3 regions of the Clostridioides sp. LIBA-7602 genome follow, and region 3 is predicted to be linked to each of the others. Evidence: riboswitches for the same ligand, from Rfam matches in the RefSeq annotation. Region 3 holds a riboswitch; each other region holds the start of a gene.
What was found. A riboswitch is a leader RNA that binds a small molecule or an ion and turns the genes downstream of it on or off. The one in region 3 is predicted to bind cyclic di-GMP.
Positions count from the first base shown of each region.

Region 1: another riboswitch for cyclic di-GMP. It lies ahead of ACTG45_RS10555 (SH3 domain-containing protein); the one in region 3 lies ahead of flgB (flagellar basal body rod protein FlgB).
Region 2: another riboswitch for cyclic di-GMP. It lies ahead of ACTG45_RS07395 (cold-shock protein); the one in region 3 lies ahead of flgB (flagellar basal body rod protein FlgB).

Region 1 is NZ_CP196991.1:2,189,588-2,196,455, reverse strand. Features, by position in the region: gene ACTG45_RS10580 (carboxymuconolactone decarboxylase family protein) at 1-40, shown strand, start outside; gene ACTG45_RS10575 (hypothetical protein) at 363-527, shown strand; gene ACTG45_RS10570 (NTF2-like N-terminal transpeptidase domain-containing protein) at 938-1,780, opposite strand; gene ACTG45_RS10565 (ABC transporter ATP-binding protein) at 1,883-2,644, opposite strand; gene ACTG45_RS10560 (FtsX-like permease family protein) at 2,655-4,985, opposite strand; cyclic di-GMP riboswitch class I at 5,501-5,594, shown strand; gene ACTG45_RS10555 (SH3 domain-containing protein) at 5,679-6,167, shown strand; gene ACTG45_RS10550 (hypothetical protein) at 6,516-6,868, shown strand, end outside.
Region 2 is NZ_CP196991.1:1,538,871-1,545,738, reverse strand. Features, by position in the region: gene ACTG45_RS07430 (winged helix-turn-helix transcriptional regulator) at 1-188, shown strand, start outside; gene ACTG45_RS07425 (cysteine hydrolase family protein) at 266-820, shown strand; gene ACTG45_RS07420 (MgtC/SapB family protein) at 1,041-1,715, shown strand; gene ACTG45_RS07415 (agmatine deiminase family protein) at 1,947-3,086, opposite strand; gene ACTG45_RS07410 (MerR family transcriptional regulator) at 3,145-3,939, opposite strand; partial or broken gene ACTG45_RS07405 (BlaI/MecI/CopY family transcriptional regulator) at 4,311-4,693, opposite strand; gene ACTG45_RS07400 (BlaI/MecI/CopY family transcriptional regulator) at 4,800-5,177, opposite strand; cyclic di-GMP riboswitch class I at 5,385-5,480, shown strand; gene ACTG45_RS07395 (cold-shock protein) at 5,855-6,055, shown strand; gene ACTG45_RS07390 (hypothetical protein) at 6,261-6,533, opposite strand.
Region 3 is NZ_CP196991.1:317,035-323,902, reverse strand. Features, by position in the region: gene fliG (flagellar motor switch protein FliG) at 1-142, opposite strand, end outside; gene fliF (flagellar basal-body MS-ring/collar protein FliF) at 155-1,705, opposite strand; gene fliE (flagellar hook-basal body complex protein FliE) at 1,730-2,047, opposite strand; gene flgC (flagellar basal body rod protein FlgC) at 2,057-2,461, opposite strand; gene flgB (flagellar basal body rod protein FlgB) at 2,469-2,786, opposite strand; cyclic di-GMP riboswitch class I at 3,193-3,283, opposite strand; gene ACTG45_RS01835 (GNAT family N-acetyltransferase) at 3,417-3,914, opposite strand; gene ACTG45_RS01830 (DegT/DnrJ/EryC1/StrS family aminotransferase) at 3,951-5,042, opposite strand; gene ACTG45_RS01825 (sugar 3,4-ketoisomerase) at 5,042-5,452, opposite strand; gene ACTG45_RS01820 (glycosyltransferase) at 5,532-6,868, opposite strand, start outside.

The sequences.
Region 1 (6,868 bases), 1.9 Mb from region 3:
AAGGTTTGCAATAAAGGTTTTAGAAGAGTTTAATATATAATTTTGATAACAATAATTTATTGATAATAGGTTGTTTAAAATTGAATTAAATTTTATTCTTTTATTAATTTTTTATAATTCTCATAAATTTTAATAAAAAACTTTTACAAACAAAGTTTTGTTTACTGTATTTTATTATCAAGTTTCCTACAAATTAAATTGTCTATTTTTATTTATAGAGTAGAATAAACTGTTTTTGTTAAGAATTTTGAAAGTAAAATCAGACTAAAAAAATAAAGGCACTAATTTGTCTAACGTTTATTGGTGAAAAATAAACATATAGAAGTTATAATAAATATATAAAAATATATGAGAGGTGTTATATGTTTGGTAAACCAAAAGAAAGTGTTAGATTTCTAGACTTTAATGATGTAGCAGAAAAGTTTGGAGAAAAAAAAGCTGTTGCAATTTTTGATGCTATAGCTGGAAAAAAATCTAAAGAACATATTATCAAAGATATAGAAAAATTAGTGAAAAATGAAGTTTAGATATTTATAAGGTATATTGAGCTTGAGGGTAGCTCTTTATACCTTCTTTTTTATTGTTTTAGAGGATATCCTAATGTTTAGATTGTATATTATAAAGGTAATGTAATTTAGATGACTTTAGATATGTAGTGTAGAGTATTTAACAAATAATATCTATATTTAGTGATGTAAATTTAGTCAATATATTATTAATAATATAATTGAAAAATTATTAAGATTGCCAAACTAAATTTTTATAACTAAGTCTTAACAGTTACATGTTTTTATTTAAATAAAAAACTTATTGTTATAGATTAATATTTATATAGCAATAAGTTTTTATAATTTAAAATTGTAATTAGTTTTGTAAAAATTATGATTTAATATTTAATCATATATGAAATGTTTCCTATAAATAAAAAGCTAAATAGTTAGTCTAGATGACTTTTTAGTGACTCTAGATTGGATTTCGGATCTTCGTTATCTTTATTAAAGTATAACGATTTATTTAAACATTGTCTTGCTTCATCAAATCTTTTATTAGCCATAAGTATAACTCCTTTTAGGTTATATATATCACTCATCTTTTTTTTGTATTCAGAATCTATTTTATCTAAATATTTTAAAGCGTTATTAATTGAATCAAAAGCATTATCTACTGCATCTGAAGAATCAGGAAAACCATCAAAACGCATATAGTTGCATGCTTGTGCATAATAAAGATCTGAATCAGTAGGATTAATAGAAATTGATTTTTTCAGTAGAGTTTCAACTTCTTTAATGGTTTCCAGTTTATAATCCTCAAGTGTAAGTTGAGCAAGAGCCATACTATTAATGGAAAAATCATTCTTGAAACTTTCATGCAATAAGAGTTTGTATTTATTATTTTCAACTATAAAATATCTATTAATTTTTAAAGAATCATTTCTTTTATGAAGAATATTTTTTATCTCAAAAGATTCTTCTAATTTAACCACATTTTTATACTCTTTTCCACCATAATTATATTTTTTTATATTTTTTTCTTTACTTACTTTATAACTAACTACTCTATTTGTTTTAACTAAAATATCTTGAAATTCTTCAAAATTTTCTAGACTAATTTCTTTCTTACTATCTTTACTTAGTAAACTATATGCTGTTTCATAGTCACCAGAGTTCACTCTATCAATATATTTTTTTGCTACATAACTAGCATTTTTTTGAGAACATCCTGCTACAGATATTACAATTGATAATGTTAAGAGTAAAGTTATGCCTTTAGTAATATTCATAATGTAATCACCTAATAATTAAATTTTATTAATTATATTTTAGCATCAAATATTGAATAAGTCATCAGCTTTAAAGTATATAAAGAAGATAGTTTAATAAAATTAAAAACCTAACTCTGATAACCAACTTATTAGTTTATTTTCTCTCTCTTTTAAATCATTACTATTAAATTTTCCTAATTTAATTTCACCAACAATCATACCATCAGACATAAATAATACTCGTTCTGTCTTTGCTGCTACTTTGACGTCATGAGTTACAAGCATAATAGTTGTTCCTAATTTATTAATAGCTATAAGAATATCCATTACTTCATTTGTTAGCTTGGAGTTAAGTGCACCTGTAGGTTCGTCTCCAAATAAAATTTTCGGGTTGTTAATTAAAGCACGACATATGGAAGCCCTTTGAAGTTGACCTCCCGAAACCTGAGTAATATCCTTATTTTTTATTTCCGAAATATTCATTTTTTCCATAAGTCTTGTCGCTCGTTCATTGATTATTTGACGACTTTCTTCTTTATTTAAGTAAGCTGAGAGAATTATGTTGTCAAATATATTTAAGTTTTTAAGTAAATTACTTTGTTGAAATATAAAGCCCATATTTTTTAATCTAAGTTTTGATAATGCTTCTTCGGACATATTAGAAATCATTTCACCTGAAAAATTGACTATACCAGATGTTAATTTATCCATTCCACTTATGTTATGCAGTAATGTTGATTTACCAGACCCAGAAGCACCCATAATAGATATAAATTCTCCATATTGAATTGATAAATCTATTCCTTTTAAAACTTGCTGCATATTTCCTTTAGCAATAGTATACTCTTTAATAATTTTTTTAGCTTCTATAATATTATTCATAACATACCCCTTACTCTATAATAGACATAATTTTTATTTTATTGATTGCTCTATTAATTACTATAATAGTAATTAATACTGTGAGAATTAAAGCTGATGGACAAAGTATATATACAATTAATGGATTTACTATAAATTGAAGATTTGAGATACCAGAAAGTAGTAAACCAGATATTTTTTGTCCAAGTGTATTTGCCATAATAATTCCTAAAATAACTCCGATTATAAGTACTAATAAAGCTCTAGTAATATATTGAATACGTATATCTTTAGTAGAAAATCCTAAACTAAGCATAGTTGCTGTTTGTGGTGTATCTTTGGCAATGAGCATCTTAAAAAACATTGCTGTAATTAGTGAAGAAATTACAATAGATATGACAACAGCTAATTTTATAACAAGTCTTAACTGGTTGATAATAGAGCTTAATGTCTGACTTATATAATTATTTATATCTGTAACTTTAGCAGGGTAATAACCAATACTGTATTGTTCTAATTTATCTGCTACATTGACTCCAGGTTTTAAATTTAAATTTATGACATGCCATAAAACATTATCTTTGTTAGATGGTAACATAGCTTTTGCAGTCTTACCACCATGTGTAATGTCTTGATATATGCCACTAACAGTAAGAGTTAACTCTTTACCTTTTGAGAAAATAGATAAATTATCTCCAATACTTTTTTCTAGTTCATTTGCATTTATAACAGATAGTGCAATTTCATTTTCTTTTGTTGGTGCAGAACCTTTTACATATGTAAGTGGGAAAGTTTTAAAGTTTCCATTTTCTATTTTCATATTTTCTACTTTGCCATTTTTATTTTTTATTTTATATGAACTTGTTGTAAAGGATTCATATTTTTCAACATCATTGTCATCGTTAATTTTTTGTAATATAGAATTAAAAAGATGTTGGGTTTGATTTGTCTGTGATAAATCAATACGAATATCACTCTTACCAGCGCCCATATAAGTAATAAATTCAGGTGATTGAATAGTATTTAGAAAATTAAGTGGTACAATCATGAGGAAAATACAAATCATGTAGACAAAACAAAGCAATCCATAGACAGTAAATTTTCTTACTACTTCATTTAACCCTAGAAATATATTGGCATTTGTCATTTTGGTTTTGTATAGCTGTAAGCTATATCCATGTATTACAGAGTTTGTAGAATGATTATTTCTTAATGCATTAACTGCTGATATTTTTTTGAATCTTTTAAGTATAAGTTTACAAAAGAATACAATAGCTACAAATACAAGAACTGAACTTATAAATGGAATAAGAATACTAAAGATATCTTTATCTACTGTTCCCATATAAATATAAATATTTTTTGTAAAAAAAACTCCTATGAATAACGACAATATATAGCCAAGAAAACTTGCAAAAGATGAAATTAATACGTATTTTATCAAATATAGTTTTTGGATGTTACTATTTTGAATACCAATGGCTTTCATAACACCAATTTCTCTGTAGTCTTCTTCAATCGTTGTAATTAAAGTAAATCGTAAGCATAAAATAGAAATTGTAATAAGAAGAATGCTAATTAAGATGACAATAGCAATTACAATTCCGTCAGACAAAGCATTTAGTAGTTTATAAGTGGAATAAGTTATTGATGTACCTGTTTGTGGGAGCTTAGTTGATTGATATAGTGTTTCAAACTCACTAATTTTATTTATATCATTTAATAGAAATTCAATTAGATATTCGCTTTCCCCTATAGTAACTTTTAAAGTGCCCCAATCATTATCACTGATTAAAAAACGCTTTGAAGTAACAAGAGAAGGGTTCATCTGTGCATCACGTATAAAATCTTTTATTGTAAATTCCATAAAGAAACTACCCTTAATAATTTTTATTGTATCTCCAATTTTTAAATTGCATTGTTTCATATAGTATACAGGAACTCCTATTTCCCCATCTTGTATTTGCATTATTTGATTCTCCATATCTAATAGAAAGTCAAATTTATCATTTTGTTTTGTAAAGCTATTTTCTAGTACACTATTAGCCTGATTTTCTCCTTTATTTCCTAAAAAAATATTAGCTCCATTTATATTTAAAAGTTCAGTAGTTTGTTGCTTTTTTACATATGGAGTTTTAGCTGAAAACTTGTCAATTTCTTCTTGATTTAATTTGCCAGAATACATTTGAACATAATGAGGCGCATGGGATTTTTGAAACAAAGAAGTCATGGAATGAGTTAGTTCTATAATGATGCTCGTTGCACTAGATACCAGCATTGATGCAAGCAAAATAAAAATAAATAGAGTAATTGTTATCACTTTGTTTCGAGTTAAATCTTTTAATAATATTCTCTTAAGCATAAATAATCCTCATTTCTTAAAAATTTTGTATTGAATATTTTAGATTTATTTTATATTAGTCATAGATATATAAAAATTAAACTGACCGTCGGTCTATAATCATAATATAATAATATTACTATTTTGTCAAGTTATTAAAAAAGTAAAATATAAACTTCTTATGATAAAGTGTTTATACAAAATATACCCTAAAGAAATTAGTAAGAATTTTAAAAAAGAATATAATTAATATATTTTATTTTTAGTTTTTTACTAATCAATAATTTTTAATATTAATTAAGTATATAAAAAATTATTGATTATTTTTATGTATTAATATTTATTAAAAAAGATTTGTTAAAAGTAATAGTATCATAGATAAATTACTATTTTTTAGATGAATTATGAAGAATAATAATTAAATTAATAAATATAAAGGTATTTTTTGCTTATTATTAATTAAAAATTTAATTTATATTTAATTAATATAAAATTTGAGGTAATATTATTTTTAAATTGTTCAAATTATGTTATTATTCAGATATAGGCAATATTAGATAAATCTAATGACGCAAAGCTATAGGGACTAAAATCTTTATGTAATAAAGGTCATGTCAGCCAGTTGCCAAAAAGATAATGATTCTTTTTGTTAAAAGTATTTGTTGAAAGTATATATTTTTAATAACTTAATATTTGGCAAGAGGAGGGCTTAAGATGATATCTGAATTAATGTTAAAAAATTTTGGCGAATCTAGCATCAATTTTAAGACTAAAATTAAATTAAATTTAAGAGAAAGACCAGACATAAATAGTATGAAGTTGAAAAGTATACCAGAAGGTAAAATTGTCAAGCTAAAATGTGTTGATGGAATATGGGCAGAAGTTGAAAGTAATTATGACAAAGGATGGTTACTTTATAAATATTTAGAAAAATTAAACAATGTTAAAAACAATAGTAACAACATGGTAAAAGATAGAAAAAAGAATTATGTAGGAAATATAAGAACAAATGGTCTAAGTTTAGAACTTAGAAATGACAGAACATTAGACTCTAGAATTATAACTACAATTCCTGATGGTTTTAAAGTTGAAGTATGTTATAGTGTTGGGAAATGGGCAAGAGTGAATATTGATAAAAGTGGAAAAAGATATTCTGGATATGTATATAACCAGTATATAGAAGAATATTTAAGTTTATCATAATTGGATACTAGTAAGCTTTAAATACACTAATAAATCTCAGAAAAAGAATCCTAATCATAGGATTCTTTTTCTTTTGTAAAAATCATCATTTAATACTAAACAGAATAAATTAATTAAGCTATCTTAATTATAAATGGAAAATTTAGTTGAAAGTAGATTTAATTTGTATTTTGTGTACTAAGTATCATAATTTACTATTAATTTAAAGAATTTTAACAAAAGAGAAACTTTACAGAATAAAAATATATTAAAGATAAGAAAACATATAAGAAATTTGAAAAATTTTGTAATTTTTACTTTAATATATACTATAATAAACTAGATATAAGTTTTTATGAGGGGGAAAATATGAAAAAAAAGAAAAAGTTGATTGGAGTAATTATATCTTTTTTACTTATAATCAGCATTATAAATCCATTACAAGTTGAGGCAGAAGTTATTACTGATTCTAGTGTATACATTTCTTCAACACAAGAGAGTTATCAATCTAATAATACTAGGTTTAAAACTATTAAATCTAAAAGTAGACACAAACGTAGTAAATCTAGTAAAAGTAGAGTGAAATTAAAAAAAAGGACTACAAGAACTAAAACTTATGGACATGGAATTCTAAATAGACACAAAAGTCGAGGTATAAGGAGATATAATATTTTATCAAAATTGGTACTGTCAATAATAGTTATGTTTGTTGTTATAGTTTT
Region 2 (6,868 bases), 1.2 Mb from region 3:
ATGAATTTGGTATTATTGATAAGATAAGTTCACCTGGTTATCCATTACATGTTGAATATTTTCTTACTGACCGTGGTAAAAAAATGTTAAAAGCTGTGGAAATAATGCAAGAAATAGGTATAGAATATATGCTTGAAAATGGTCAACAAGGGGTTCTAGACAGCAAAGGAATTTGTTATAATAAATAGTTTTATACATACCAAAAAGTAAGTAATTTACATTTTTTATATGAATATTATAATAAGGATAGATAGGAGGTATAAACATGTCTATAGCTTTAATACTAATTGATATTCAGAATGATTATTTTAAAAACGGAAAATGTGAATTATTTGAACCAGAAAAAGCTGCTGAAAATGCAAAGAAAATATTGCTGTTCTTTAGAAAAAATGACTTACCAGTTATTCATGTACAACATATATCAACAGATAAAACAGCTTCTTTTTTTCTTCCTCACACTTATGGTTCAGAAATAAATGAAGCTGTTTTTCCACTGACAAATGAAGAAATTATAATTAAACATTCACCAGACAGTTTTTTTCAAACCAGCCTACAAACTGTACTTGAGAAAAAAAATATAACTAAGTTGGTGATTTGTGGAATGATGAGTCATATGTGCATTGATACAAGTGTAAGAACAGCAAAAAAACTGGGATACGACATAACTCTTATAGATGATGCCTGTACAACAAAAAATTTATCTTGGGGTGATGTAGAAATTCATGCAAACACTGTTCATCAAGTATTCATGGCATCATTGCAGAAGAGTTTTGCAGATATAAAAAATACAGATATTTTTTTATCTAGTTGTTATAAATAAAAATATTTACCATATTAAAAAGAGCAAACTTAACTTATTTAAGTATGCTCTTTAATCATTTAAAATTAGATACGTTCTATCATTTTTATATATATAAAATACTCTTATCTATTTTATATTCATATATAACTATCATATAAATTTTAAACTTTACTATATCCACATAAAAAATGTAGTATTATAGTATATATATTATTATATAGAAAGGGGTGCTAGACAAATGAATAATCATATACTAATTCAATTTGAGTATATAGCAAGAATCATCCTTGCTGGTTTCTGTGGAGCTTTAATTGGATATGAAAGGAAAAATAGACTAAAAGAAGCTGGAATACGAACTCATTTTATAGTGGCATTAGGTTCAGCGCTTATAATCATTGTTTCTAAGTATGGGTTTAATGATATAGTAGGTACTCCAGGTATTGGTCTAGACCCAGCCCGTGTTGCAGCTCAAGTTGTCAGTGGAATAGGTTTCTTAGGAGCTGGATTAATATTTATTAGAAATCAATCAGTAAGTGGACTTACTACAGCTGCTGGTATATGGGCAACAGCAGGTACAGGGCTTGCTATTGGCTCTGGGCTATATTTATTAGGTATTGTTTCAAGTATTATCATTGTTATTGTGCAGATATTACTCCATAGAGATAGGAAATGGATGAAACTCCCTACAGCAGAACAAGTTTCGCTCAAGATTTCTAATAGAAGCGATTCGATAGAATATATTGAGGAGAAATTTAAGAAATCTAATATTGAAATTATAAACATGAATATTAAACGCCTTGATGGAGATTGGTTAGAAATAGTTATATATACTAAGTTACCTAAAGGATACAAAAAAACAAATTTATTAAAATTATTTAGTGATAATCCTCTTATAGAAACTTTAGAAATATGAAAAACAAATATAAAGATACAAATTACCACCGATTTTAAAATATGGTGGCGAATGGGTGGCAAAACAATTGCCACTCCATTTTTCTTTATTCAACAATACTATATGTTATTTATTAATCATTTTCTTCTGAATGCTTAAAATTTTCTTCTAACTTCTTTAATTTCATTTTTACTCATTAAGGAATCTTTTTTCCATAAATAAGCTGTCAATATTAATTAATATCACACTTTATTACTCTCTATTTTTAACTACAGCTATAGGTTGTTGTTGAGTTACACAATGAATCATTCCACCATCTTTATATAACTCTCTTATATCTATTCCTATTACTTTTCTATCAGGATATAAATCTTGTATAATCTTATTCGCAACTTTATCATTTGGGTCATTATAATTTGGAACTAATACAACTTTATTACCTATATAAAAATTCATATATGAACCTTGATATGCTAATTTTTTTCCATTTTTTAATTTAACATTGTTTTGCGTAAGTGGTAGATATACATAATTATATTTTTTCCCTTTTACATTTGTTGAATTCAACAATATATTAATATCTTTTTGCTTTAATCCCCAGTCTATCAATCCTTTTTTATTTAATGTAATTATTGTTGATTCATCATAAAATTTTGCAAATCCATCAATATGAAAATCTGTTATATCTATTCCAACTACACCATCTAACCATATAAATTTTTCTACTCCATAATATTTTCTTATATATTTTTCTATATCACCTTGGCTTAAGTTTTTATTTCTATTTTTATTTATTATAGAACTTTTAGTCGCTAAAAATGTTCCACTACCATCAAGCTCTATTGCTCCGCCCTCTAAGACTACTTCACTTAAATTTATACTTTTAATTCCTAAGTCTTCACTTATCTTTTTAGGAATCTGATTTGATTTACTATATGGTTCTTTTCTTCCCCAACCATTAAATCCCCAATCTAATATTACAATTTCATCACTCTCATCATATACAAATATAGGACCATTATCTCTTATCCAAACATCATCAGTTTTATGAATATAAAAATCTACATAACTCATGTCAATGTTTTCTTTTTTCAATAAATTCTCTATTCTATCTTTTTCACTATTATTATAAGCTACTATATGAACATTCTCACCTTCCACTAAAGACTTTGTCATCTTTACCCATACATCTTCTATTCTCTTTTGATATTCTTTTCCATAAGTATAACTATGAGGCCATTGCAACCAAGTGCCTTCATGTTCTTCATCTTCTAGTGTCATATAATACTTTTTTTGATTATTTTGATTTATATTTTCACTTTCATAACCTTTTGTAAATCCTCTCATCATCAATAATAATGGTAATACCAGCATTGAAATTATTTTATTCATAATAACCTCCTCTATTTTTATAATTCAAGTATAAAGGTTATCATAGTGTCAAGGTCAACTAATCTTTTGAAACTTTTATAGATACTTCTGTTATAAATTCATAGCTAAAGGGAGTTAATAATGAATCTACAAGATATTTTTCAATAAAATTTCCTTTAACTTTAAAATCGTTATTTTTAACCCACTTATACAAAGCATTATAAGCATCAATTAAATTTTCATAATCTCCATAACATATTGTACTAATATATGTACCACTTTCAATTACCTTATTATTGAATCCATTTATTTCTTTATTATCTATAATAGGTTGATAATATTCTATTTCATATGTATTTTCATCTATATTTTCATTATCGTAGAACATTACATAATAGCATCCAACTTTATTAGATTTGCTTTTTGAAATCGTATTATAGCAAGATTCTATAAATTCTCCTATCTCTTTATAAGTAATAATGGCTTTTTTGCACAAGGTATTAACTGATTGTCTTTCACAAATATTAACATCATAATTATTTATAATTGTATCTTTAAATTTTACCTTTTCTTCTATTTCTGAAATTAAATATCCATATTTATTTATTTTTTTTGTTAGTTCTTCAATCTTATTGATATATATATCTATATTTTCATATTTATTATTATCAAATATATCTTTTATTTCTTCATAAGAAAACTCATATCTTCTTAAGTTTTTTATTTTTGATATTATACTAATGTCTCCTTCTGTATAGTACCTATATCCATTATTTTCTATGTGACTAGGTTTCAATATATTTTCTTTATCATAATATCTAAGCATTCTAGATGATATTTTAGTTATTTTTGAAGCTTCACCTATTTTATACATACAAACACCTTCTTCATTTTTTTGATTTCGAAGTTTATTACTTTATTATTATTTATATATACTATAGATTAAACTTAAACAAAATGTAAGTGAATTTGTGATATTATCTGATTGTTTGAAGATTTGTTTGATATATCATTGAAATCTAGCTATTTAGTTACAAGTACTTGAATTTCGGTTATAAATTGTAGTATTTTCTTTGTCTTTATTTATATTTATTTTGAAACCATTAAAATATCAGACATTAAATCAATGTTTTTATTTTATCTTATATTTTTATTTATAGTTAATTTTATATAATAAGTTGGGCGGCAAATAGGTGGCAAAAAATTGCTACTCCATTTTTTTATTAAATAATACTATATTTTTTATTAATCATCTTTTTCCAAACTCTTAAAATATTCTTCTAACTCATTTAATTTTTTTCATCTACTTTCTCATCATTTTTATGTAATGCTGAAATCAAACTTCTAATTGAATTTTTATGTATATTTTTTATGAATTCTCTTGTTTCAAATCTCTGATATTGTTTTTCTTTTACTAGTACATTATAGTGAGTACGTTTATCTATTTTCCCTGTTTCTAAAAACTCTCTTCTTTGCAATCTTTTTAATACTGTAAATGTAGTCGTGTCTTTCCATTTATATTTTTGTTCCATGGCTTCAACAATTTCTCTTGATGTCAATATTCTATATGATTCCCAAATATATCTCATAACTTTTAATTCCGCTTCTGGTAATTTACTAATTTTCACGTTATATATACCCTCTTGTCGATTCATATATAAATAAAATTCTATCTTAATAAAGTTTTCCAAACAAGAGAATTAAGGTAAATAATACCACCCAATTTTCACCATATCATTCTTTTAAGTTACTGTAATACTCTTCTAGTGAATCTAACTTATCTTTGCTTATAGATTTATGTGTGGTAGTAAGAAAACGCATTATTTTTCTACTTTTACTAGATTTTAGTACCTTTTTCTTAAAAGCGTAATATTCTTCGTTATCTATTGTTATTTTATAATGAGATTGAAATTTTATAATATCTCTAGCCAAATAACCTTTATCAACCAATCTTTTTAATAGTGTTTTTATTGTACTTTTATGCCATCCATACCTCTGTTTTATATATTTTACAATTTCTTTTTTAGATATTATAGAATCTTTTTTCCATAAATACTCCATTAATATTAGTTCTGCTCTTAATAATTTTTCTATTAACATTTCTTCTTCCATCTTGTGTCGCTCCCTCATTCAGTCTAACTTAAACTAATGATAGGAGCTTTTTAACACAAAAACTACAGGTAAAATTTTCCATATATTCTACTTATTTAGTTTGTTTTTATATATAAAAAATATTATTCATATCTATAAACTTATTCAATTTTCAAACACATATATTGAATAATAACTAATTGCATTGTATTATTAAATTGTAGAATAAAACTAAATCGGCAAAACTATAGAAATTTAGTGACGCAAAGCTATAGGGACTAAGACTTATAAAATTCTTATAAATTATGTCATCCAGTTACCAAAAATATATAGTTCTTTTTGTTTTTATGAAAGTTTTTTAGCGAGATAATAATTTATATGTTTAGAGATAAAATGGATAAGTGTACACATATGTTGACTGCTTATATCAGTAGTTCATACGATTATTATAATTTTGTAAATACAAAGTTATATAGATTTTGTTTTCTAGAGAATCTCTTTTAACTTTATCTCCATTCGCACCAATCTATAGTAATACAAAGCTCTTAAATATATTTTTAATATTAAAAACAAGCAGAAATGTTAACTTAAAAATATAATTAAGTAGACATTTCTATTAATCTATGATACAATAGTATTTGTGGTAATACACAATTAAATCAAGTATATCTTGATATAGGTTAATAGGAGTATTTTTAATGAATAATGGAATAGTGAAATGGTTTAATAATGAAAAAGGATTTGGTTTTATATCAATAGAAGGTGGAGATGATGTATTTGCTCATTTCTCAGCTATACAAACTTCAGGATTTAAATCATTAGAAGAAGGTCAACAAGTAAGCTTTGATATAGTTAAAGGCGCTAGAGGTCCTCAAGCAGAAAATATAACTATATTATAATATATAGATTTTTCGGGAAAGACTCTTTTAGGGTCTTTTTTTATTGCTAGTATATATAAGATAATTATTAATGAAGTAAATAATGTTATCTCAATGTCCCTATCTTCTTCTCTTCCTGCTGTTTGAGTATTACTAAAACTAGATATTGTAACTAACCCATTGTAACCAAAACCAGTTACTATTAAGCGTAATGGTTCGGCTTGGTCTACCATTTTTCAAGCATTGCAACTATTTCAGTAGAGTTTTTTAACTCACTATATCTACAATAAGAAGCATCATATAAGTTGGGTAAGAAGGTCTTGAATGATATTTTTCTTATCTTCTCGCCTTCTTTTTTAATGTCAAATTCAACTAAATTCACTATATGAACAGTTTCAAATCTTTTTTCTTTTTTAATAGATAAAAAATCTTGTGGATTAACTGGGAAATGGAAATCTATTTTTTCTTTTTCATTTTTTATGTATATATCTATTACCAAGTTATCATTTCCTTTCTAATGTGTTTTTGAATATTACACAGCAGTTTTCTTACCATATATTCACTTCCTTATTTAATATTAAAATAAAAAATGCCTATTAAATTTAATAAGCATTGTTTCTTTATTTACATATTTTTTCTAATTTATGCTATAGTGAAAGCAAAGAGATAAAATTTACTTTGTAAAAGGTGAATTTCTCTAATTGATTAGAATTTAAAAGTTATTTTTTTAATCACCCTTAGCTTTTCAATTTTATTTTCCTTGCTCAAAATATTATAACATATAATTCTTACATATTTTACCTATTCTATATTTATTTTATATTATAATCACAT
Region 3 (6,868 bases):
TAGACACAGTTGGTCCTAATGTCATTAAAAGTACAGCAGCTTTTTTTAAACCTTCGCCTTCTATTTTTTCATTTTGCTCTTTTTCATTTTCACTTATATCACTTAAGTCAAATGCACTAACATTTGTAATTTCTGTGGACACATTCTATCCCCCTTACTCATTTAACCAAGTCTTTATTATTTCTGTTACTTGGTCTGGTTTTTCTTCTGCATACATTTTAACAGCTTCCTCTAATGTCAATTCTGGATCATCCCCTAATAGAGGATTATCTTTTTTATCAACAGTACCAGAATTAGCACTATAAACTTCATCCTCATAATCCATATCTTCTTGTTCACTTCTCTTCTTATATATTAAATATCCAATGGCACCTACTGCAACAACTGCCACTACTCCAATAACTGCCTTCATTATATTAGCTTTGAAGCCTTCTTTTTTAATCTCTTCCAGTTCTTGTTTAGCCTCGGCTTTTCCTTTAGGGTCAAAGACCATTGAAACAACACTAAGAGTATCTCCCCTCGCTCCATCCATACCTATAGCATTATTAACAATATCTTCTACATCAGCTTGAACACCTTTAGCTATTTTTCCATCTATAGCAACAGAAGCTGTCAATCTTTTAAGTTCTCCTGGTGCAACTATCGTATGAGTTTCAATCTTACCTGTCTCATATTCAAAGCTCTCATCCAAACTATCTTCTGTGTTAGTGCCATTTTTATTTCCTTGATTATTCATATTAGCATCTACACCTTGGACATTATTTGTCGCAGATTTAGATGAATTTTTTGACCTTGTTTCTTTTATTGCAACTTTATCAGGGTCAATCTTTATTTCAGTTTTTTCAGCTGTATCAAAACTTAAATCAGCATTTACTGTAGCTTTTACTTTGCCTGTCCCAAATATTGGTTCTAACATTTCCAAAATAGACTTTTCTAATTGTTTATTCAATGCTTGTTCAGATGCCTTATTTTTATCAACACTAATACCACCATTTATTGGTTGATTATTTTCATCAACTTCTTCATCATCTAAGATACCTTCTGATAATAAATTCATCTTATTATCAATAACTTGAACATTTTTTTCAGGTATATTTGTAACACTTCCTGATACAAGTGCCATAACAGATTTTATTTGATTTTTTTCTAAGGTTGTTCCTGGTTTTAACATTAAGTAAACTGCTGCACTTCCTGGAACTGCTTCTTTCTCAAACACTGATGACTCTCCAAATGTTATATGTACTCTAGTATCTTCCACTTGCGGAAAACTCTTGATTGTTTTTTCTATTTCACCTTGTATGATTCGTTGCTTCTTAATTTGAAACTCTTCATCAGTAAGCCCTATAGATGAACTATCATCCATTAGTGCAAATCCTTTAGAACCACCTGTAAGACTTGGAGCTAACTCCAGCCTCAACTTATCAACTTCTGTTCTAGGCACATAAATTGTGCTTCCTTTTACCTTAGTATCTATCTTTCTAGACTCTAATTCTGCTGATATATCTGCAGCATCTTGAACATCTAGTTCTGAAAATAAGACTGCATACTTATTTTTACTTGCAGATATTGCTGTAAATACTAGCGCTAAACATATAGCAACAATCCCTATACCTAATGCTATCTTGGTCCCTTTTTTTAAAGAACCTATTTTTGTCCTAGCTTTAGCAACTTGCTCCTTAATCTTATTTTTAAAACTGGTTATCATTGATTATTACTCCTGTTCAAAAGACTAAATTTGTACCTTATTCATTTCTTGATATGCGTCATGAATCTTATTTCTAACTTCTATTAAATATTGCATAGATAGCTGTGCTTCTTGACCTTTTAACATAACTTCATGCATAGAAACATCTTCGCCTTTTATAAATTTTTCTTTCATGTCATCTGCTGTCACTTGTTGAAAATTGACTTTGTCTATAGTATCTATTATTACATCTTCAAAATTCTTTTTTTCTTCTTTATTATTAATATTTAATTGTTTTGTTTCTCCAATCAAATTATCTAACTTTGCACCTTGCATTAAATTGTTAATTTGTGTAATTGGCATAATTTATCCCTACTTTCCTATTTCCAAAGCTTTAGATATCATAGACTTCTGAGCATTCAGTGTATCTATGTTGGAATCATATGCTCGTGAAGCTGTTATTAAATCTGTCATTTCAACCAATATATTTACGTTTGGATATTCCACATATCCATTTGGCTTTGCATCTGGGTGAGATGGGTCATATACTTCTTTAAGAGGTGATTTGTCATCTTCAACAGATGTGACTTTTACTCCTAGCATACCTAATTTATTATCATAGTTTTCTTCAAATGAAACAACTTTTCTCCTATATGCTTCTCCATTTGGACCTCTTGTAGCATTTATATTAGCTACATTTGATGATATGATATCCATTTTCAAACTTTCTGCTGTTAATCCACTAGCAGAGATTTCCATTCCACTGAACACACTCATCTTCTAGTTACCTCCCACTTATTATTGATTTAGTCATTGCTATTTTGCCATTTGCAAAACCTATTAGAGCATTATATTGCAATGTTGCCATTGCTTGCTTTACTTTTTCTTCTTCTATATCTACATTATTGCCATCTACCCTTAGACCTTTGGAATTGTCTATTTTTTCTTCTATTTTTGGCATGGCATCATTTAATGTTTCTTCAAAAGTTACATAATGTTTTTTGTAGCCTTCAGTATTTATATTTGCTATATTATTTGCTATTGTTTGACTTCTTAGATTGGTCGCATCTAGTCCCATTTTTATAATGTCATATGTATTCATACTCACCCCTCCTCAAAATATATTTATTTGCTATATTTAATGATTAAAAAATGAAGTTGCTATATTACAAAAAATGACTTCTTTGTCCATTTAAATCTATTGCAATTCTATTACATTAATATAATAATGTATCATTTTAGTGAGAAATCTAATTTAAATTTAATTAACTTCAATAAAAATAAAAAAAAATTTTAATATGTATTTAATTTTTTCTTTGTAAAGTTGCCTTTTTTTGTAAAATAGCAACTTTTTCAGATAGTTTTTCTTTATTTCTTGTTATAATTGGTAAAATATGTTATTATATGTATTTTCTACTGTAATAAAGTAATTTTTCCATAATAAAATGACCGCCAAAAAAGCAGTCACTTCGACTAATCCTACGTATACAATTATACTTAGGACTCTTTTTGGCAACTGGCTAGCATAGTTCGCATATACAAACTTTAGCCCCTATAGCTTTGCGTCACTAGATTTCTCTAGTTTTGCCTATTTAGTTTTAATTTAAGTATACAATAAATGATAAAATTTTTAAACATTTTTATCATATTTTATATTATTATTTTATAACTATTATCAAAAAATCTAATCTAGTAAAAAATAACCCTATACTTTTTATATCATATACTCTTTCTATGTGCTTAAATAATTAAAAATTGAATACCATTTTATATTCATGAACATATTGTTTAAAAATATATGCTCTCTAAACTCTCCTTCATATATAAATCCCATTTTCTCATAAAATCTTATAGCTCTCTCATTGTGTGAGTAAACATTCAAATAAACTTTTTTCAGATTAAGATTTTCAAAAGCAATTTTTAATATTTCTTCTGTACCCATCTTAGCTACACTCTTTCCAATAGCTTTTTTTCTTAATACTATAGCATATTCTGCGTTTCTATTAATATAGTCTATATTCTTTAAACTAACAGTTCCAAGATATTCATCTGAATCATCAACAATTGCCATATGAATACTTCTATTAGTATAACTATTTAAAACAAATTCCTCTATTTTATTTTTATCCATATCATTAAAATTTATTTTAAAATTTTTATTTATGTCATCATCCTTCATCCATTCGAGCATTAAACCTATGTCTCTTATATCAAGCCTTCTAATTTTCATATTATTACACCTACTTTAATTTTATACTTTAAAAACCTAGTACTTATTTATAGCATCTATTATGACATCTATATCCTGTTTATTTAAGTATGGATATATTGGCAAACTTAAAACTTCTTCTGATATAAGTTCTGATACCTTGAGTATCCCTGTTAGATTACTAAATTCTGAATATGCCTTCTGTTTATGTATAGGTATTGGATAGTGTATCATAGTCTCTATATTTTTTTGATAGAGATAATCTCTTAATTTATCTCTATGCTTTGTCCTTATTACAAATTGATGCCATGACGGCTTTGTATCATCTAAAACCTTTGGTAATATTATTTTTGAGTTATCTATTCCCTCTAAATAATATCTAGCTACATCGCTTCTATAGCCGTTAAACTTATCTAAATACTTTAATTTTATATTTAAAACTGAAGCTTGTACCTCATCAAGTCTTGAATTCTTCCCTTTATATTTATTATAATATTTCTTTTCTGAACCATAGTTTCGTAAAACTCTTATCTTTTCAGATACATCCCTATCATTAGTGGTAATTGCTCCTGCATCTCCAAGTGAACCTATATTTTTACCAGGATAAAAACTTATACCTGCAGCATCGCCTAAGTTCCCAGTTCTCTTATTTTTATACAATGCTCCTTGAGCTTGTGCATTGTCTTCTATTAATTTCAAATTATATTTTCTAGTTATTTCCTTTATTGAATCCATATCAGCTGGTTGTCCATATAAATGAACTGCTATTATGGCCTTAGTTTTATTTGTTATTTTATCTTCTATCAAATTGGCATCTATATTATAAGTGTTGCAATCTGGTTCTACTAATATAGGAGTAGCTCCGACATTGCTTACAGCCAGAGCAGTTGCTATATATGTGTTGGCTGGTATTATAACTTCATCTCCAACTCCAATATCATATGCTTTTAAAATCAATTCCAATGAATCTAATCCATTACCTACACCAATACAAAATTCAGTTTCACAATATCTTGAAAAGTTTTTTTCAAATTCATGTACCATTTCTCCTAATATAAAATAATTTGAATCATACACCTTTTCAATATTAGATAATATCTCTGTTTTTAAATTTTTATGCATTGGCTTCATATCTAAAAATTTTATCATTATATATTGCTCCTTACATATCTTAGAAATTCATCGTAATCTCTTATATAATCACTCTCATCATAAAAATCGGATGCTAGAACAATTAATAGAGTATCTTCCTTGTAACCAGACATCTCATGCCATATATTTTTACCTATAAATAAACCTTCATTAGGATTATCTAATAAAAAGGTTTCTTCTTTTACACCATCACTGCACTTAACTTTTAATTTTCCTTTTAGACAAATTAGTACTTGTTTGAGGGTTTTATGAGCATGTAAACCTCTTTTGATTGTATTAGGAACATTATATGTATAATATGTCCTTTTGATATCAAATGGTATATTTTTATATGATTCTAATGAAACTAAATATCCTATATCATGACTTCCAATAGGATTCCATTCTATTAAGTAGCATTTATCCATAATTTCACCTTATTTCTTTCTTAACACTATATTTAATATAATATATACAAACTTTTATTTTTTATTTTTATTAATGAATTTAGCTTTTATTTTCTACTACTATATTACATTCTTCCAACAATTTATCCATATCATATTTTAATATATTATATTCATTAAAATTGTTTTCACTTGACATATGTTTATAAAATAATTCTATTAAGTAAAAGTTTTTTTGATACCAAGATGCTTTTAATTCATCAAGTTGTTTCTGATATTTAATAAATAGTTTATTTTTATAACAATACTCTATTATGTTATACCAATCTGGAGCAGACCCACTAATTATAAATAAGTTATTACTATTTTGCTGGTCACTAGTTCTAAATGAACTTAAAACTTCGTGTAGGTATATCATATTTCCTCTTTGCAATAGTTTTATCCATGCAACCACATCACCCAATGCATGTATATACTTACCTTCTAAAGTAAGTATTTCTTTATCTTGTAAAATATTTTTAAAAACAACCATTGATGGTGCACCAATAAAATTTTCAAGTTTTGTTAAAGTTTCTTTTATTACATCTTCTCCTAACATTTTAATATCTTTTTCTGGGGAGATTGAGTGTGTTCTTACTACATCACCATTCCCATTTATATAATTCAAGCTAGAAGTAGCCAACACTAATGATTCGTCATTAATTAAATAAGACATCATTTTTTCAATTCTAGTTTCACTATATAAATCATCATGAAATAAAAAACTTATATAACTTCCATTTGCTAAATTCACTAAATTTTCTGAGTTTCTTATTCCGCTTCCTCCTAATGGCTTAGGATTTTTAATATACTTTATATTATCATGATATTTCATATAGGATTTCACTAGATTTTCTACATCATTAGTGGTACTATCATCACCTATAATTATTTCAATTTTTTTATAGGTCTGATTTAGAGCAGATTTCAGTGCTTGTTCAAAAAATATAGTTTGATTATATGCTGGCATTAAGATACTTACTAGAGGTAAATTTGAATATAATTCTTTTTCATATTCCTTTATAAATTTTTTTCTATAATTTTCATAAGGTTCAGTTCTTTCGATTTTCTCTCCATTATATATACACCAAGCTTTTTTCATATTTGGAATGGCCACCTCATATTTTTTTCTTTTAAACTCCATACTCTGAGATGTATCATAAAAGTAAACTCCATCAAAAATATCATCTCTCCATTTAACATCATATTGAGTAGCCATCATCATTCCATCTATCGCTTCTACTATCTCATAATCACCTTCAATAGGGTTTTCATTTAAAACAGCCATACTTCCAAACAAAGTAGAATAAATATTTACCACTCTGCTTTCCTCTAATTCCCACCATTCACCACTTGTAGGTAGTTTTTTTATACCAGCAATACCTATCATTCCAATGC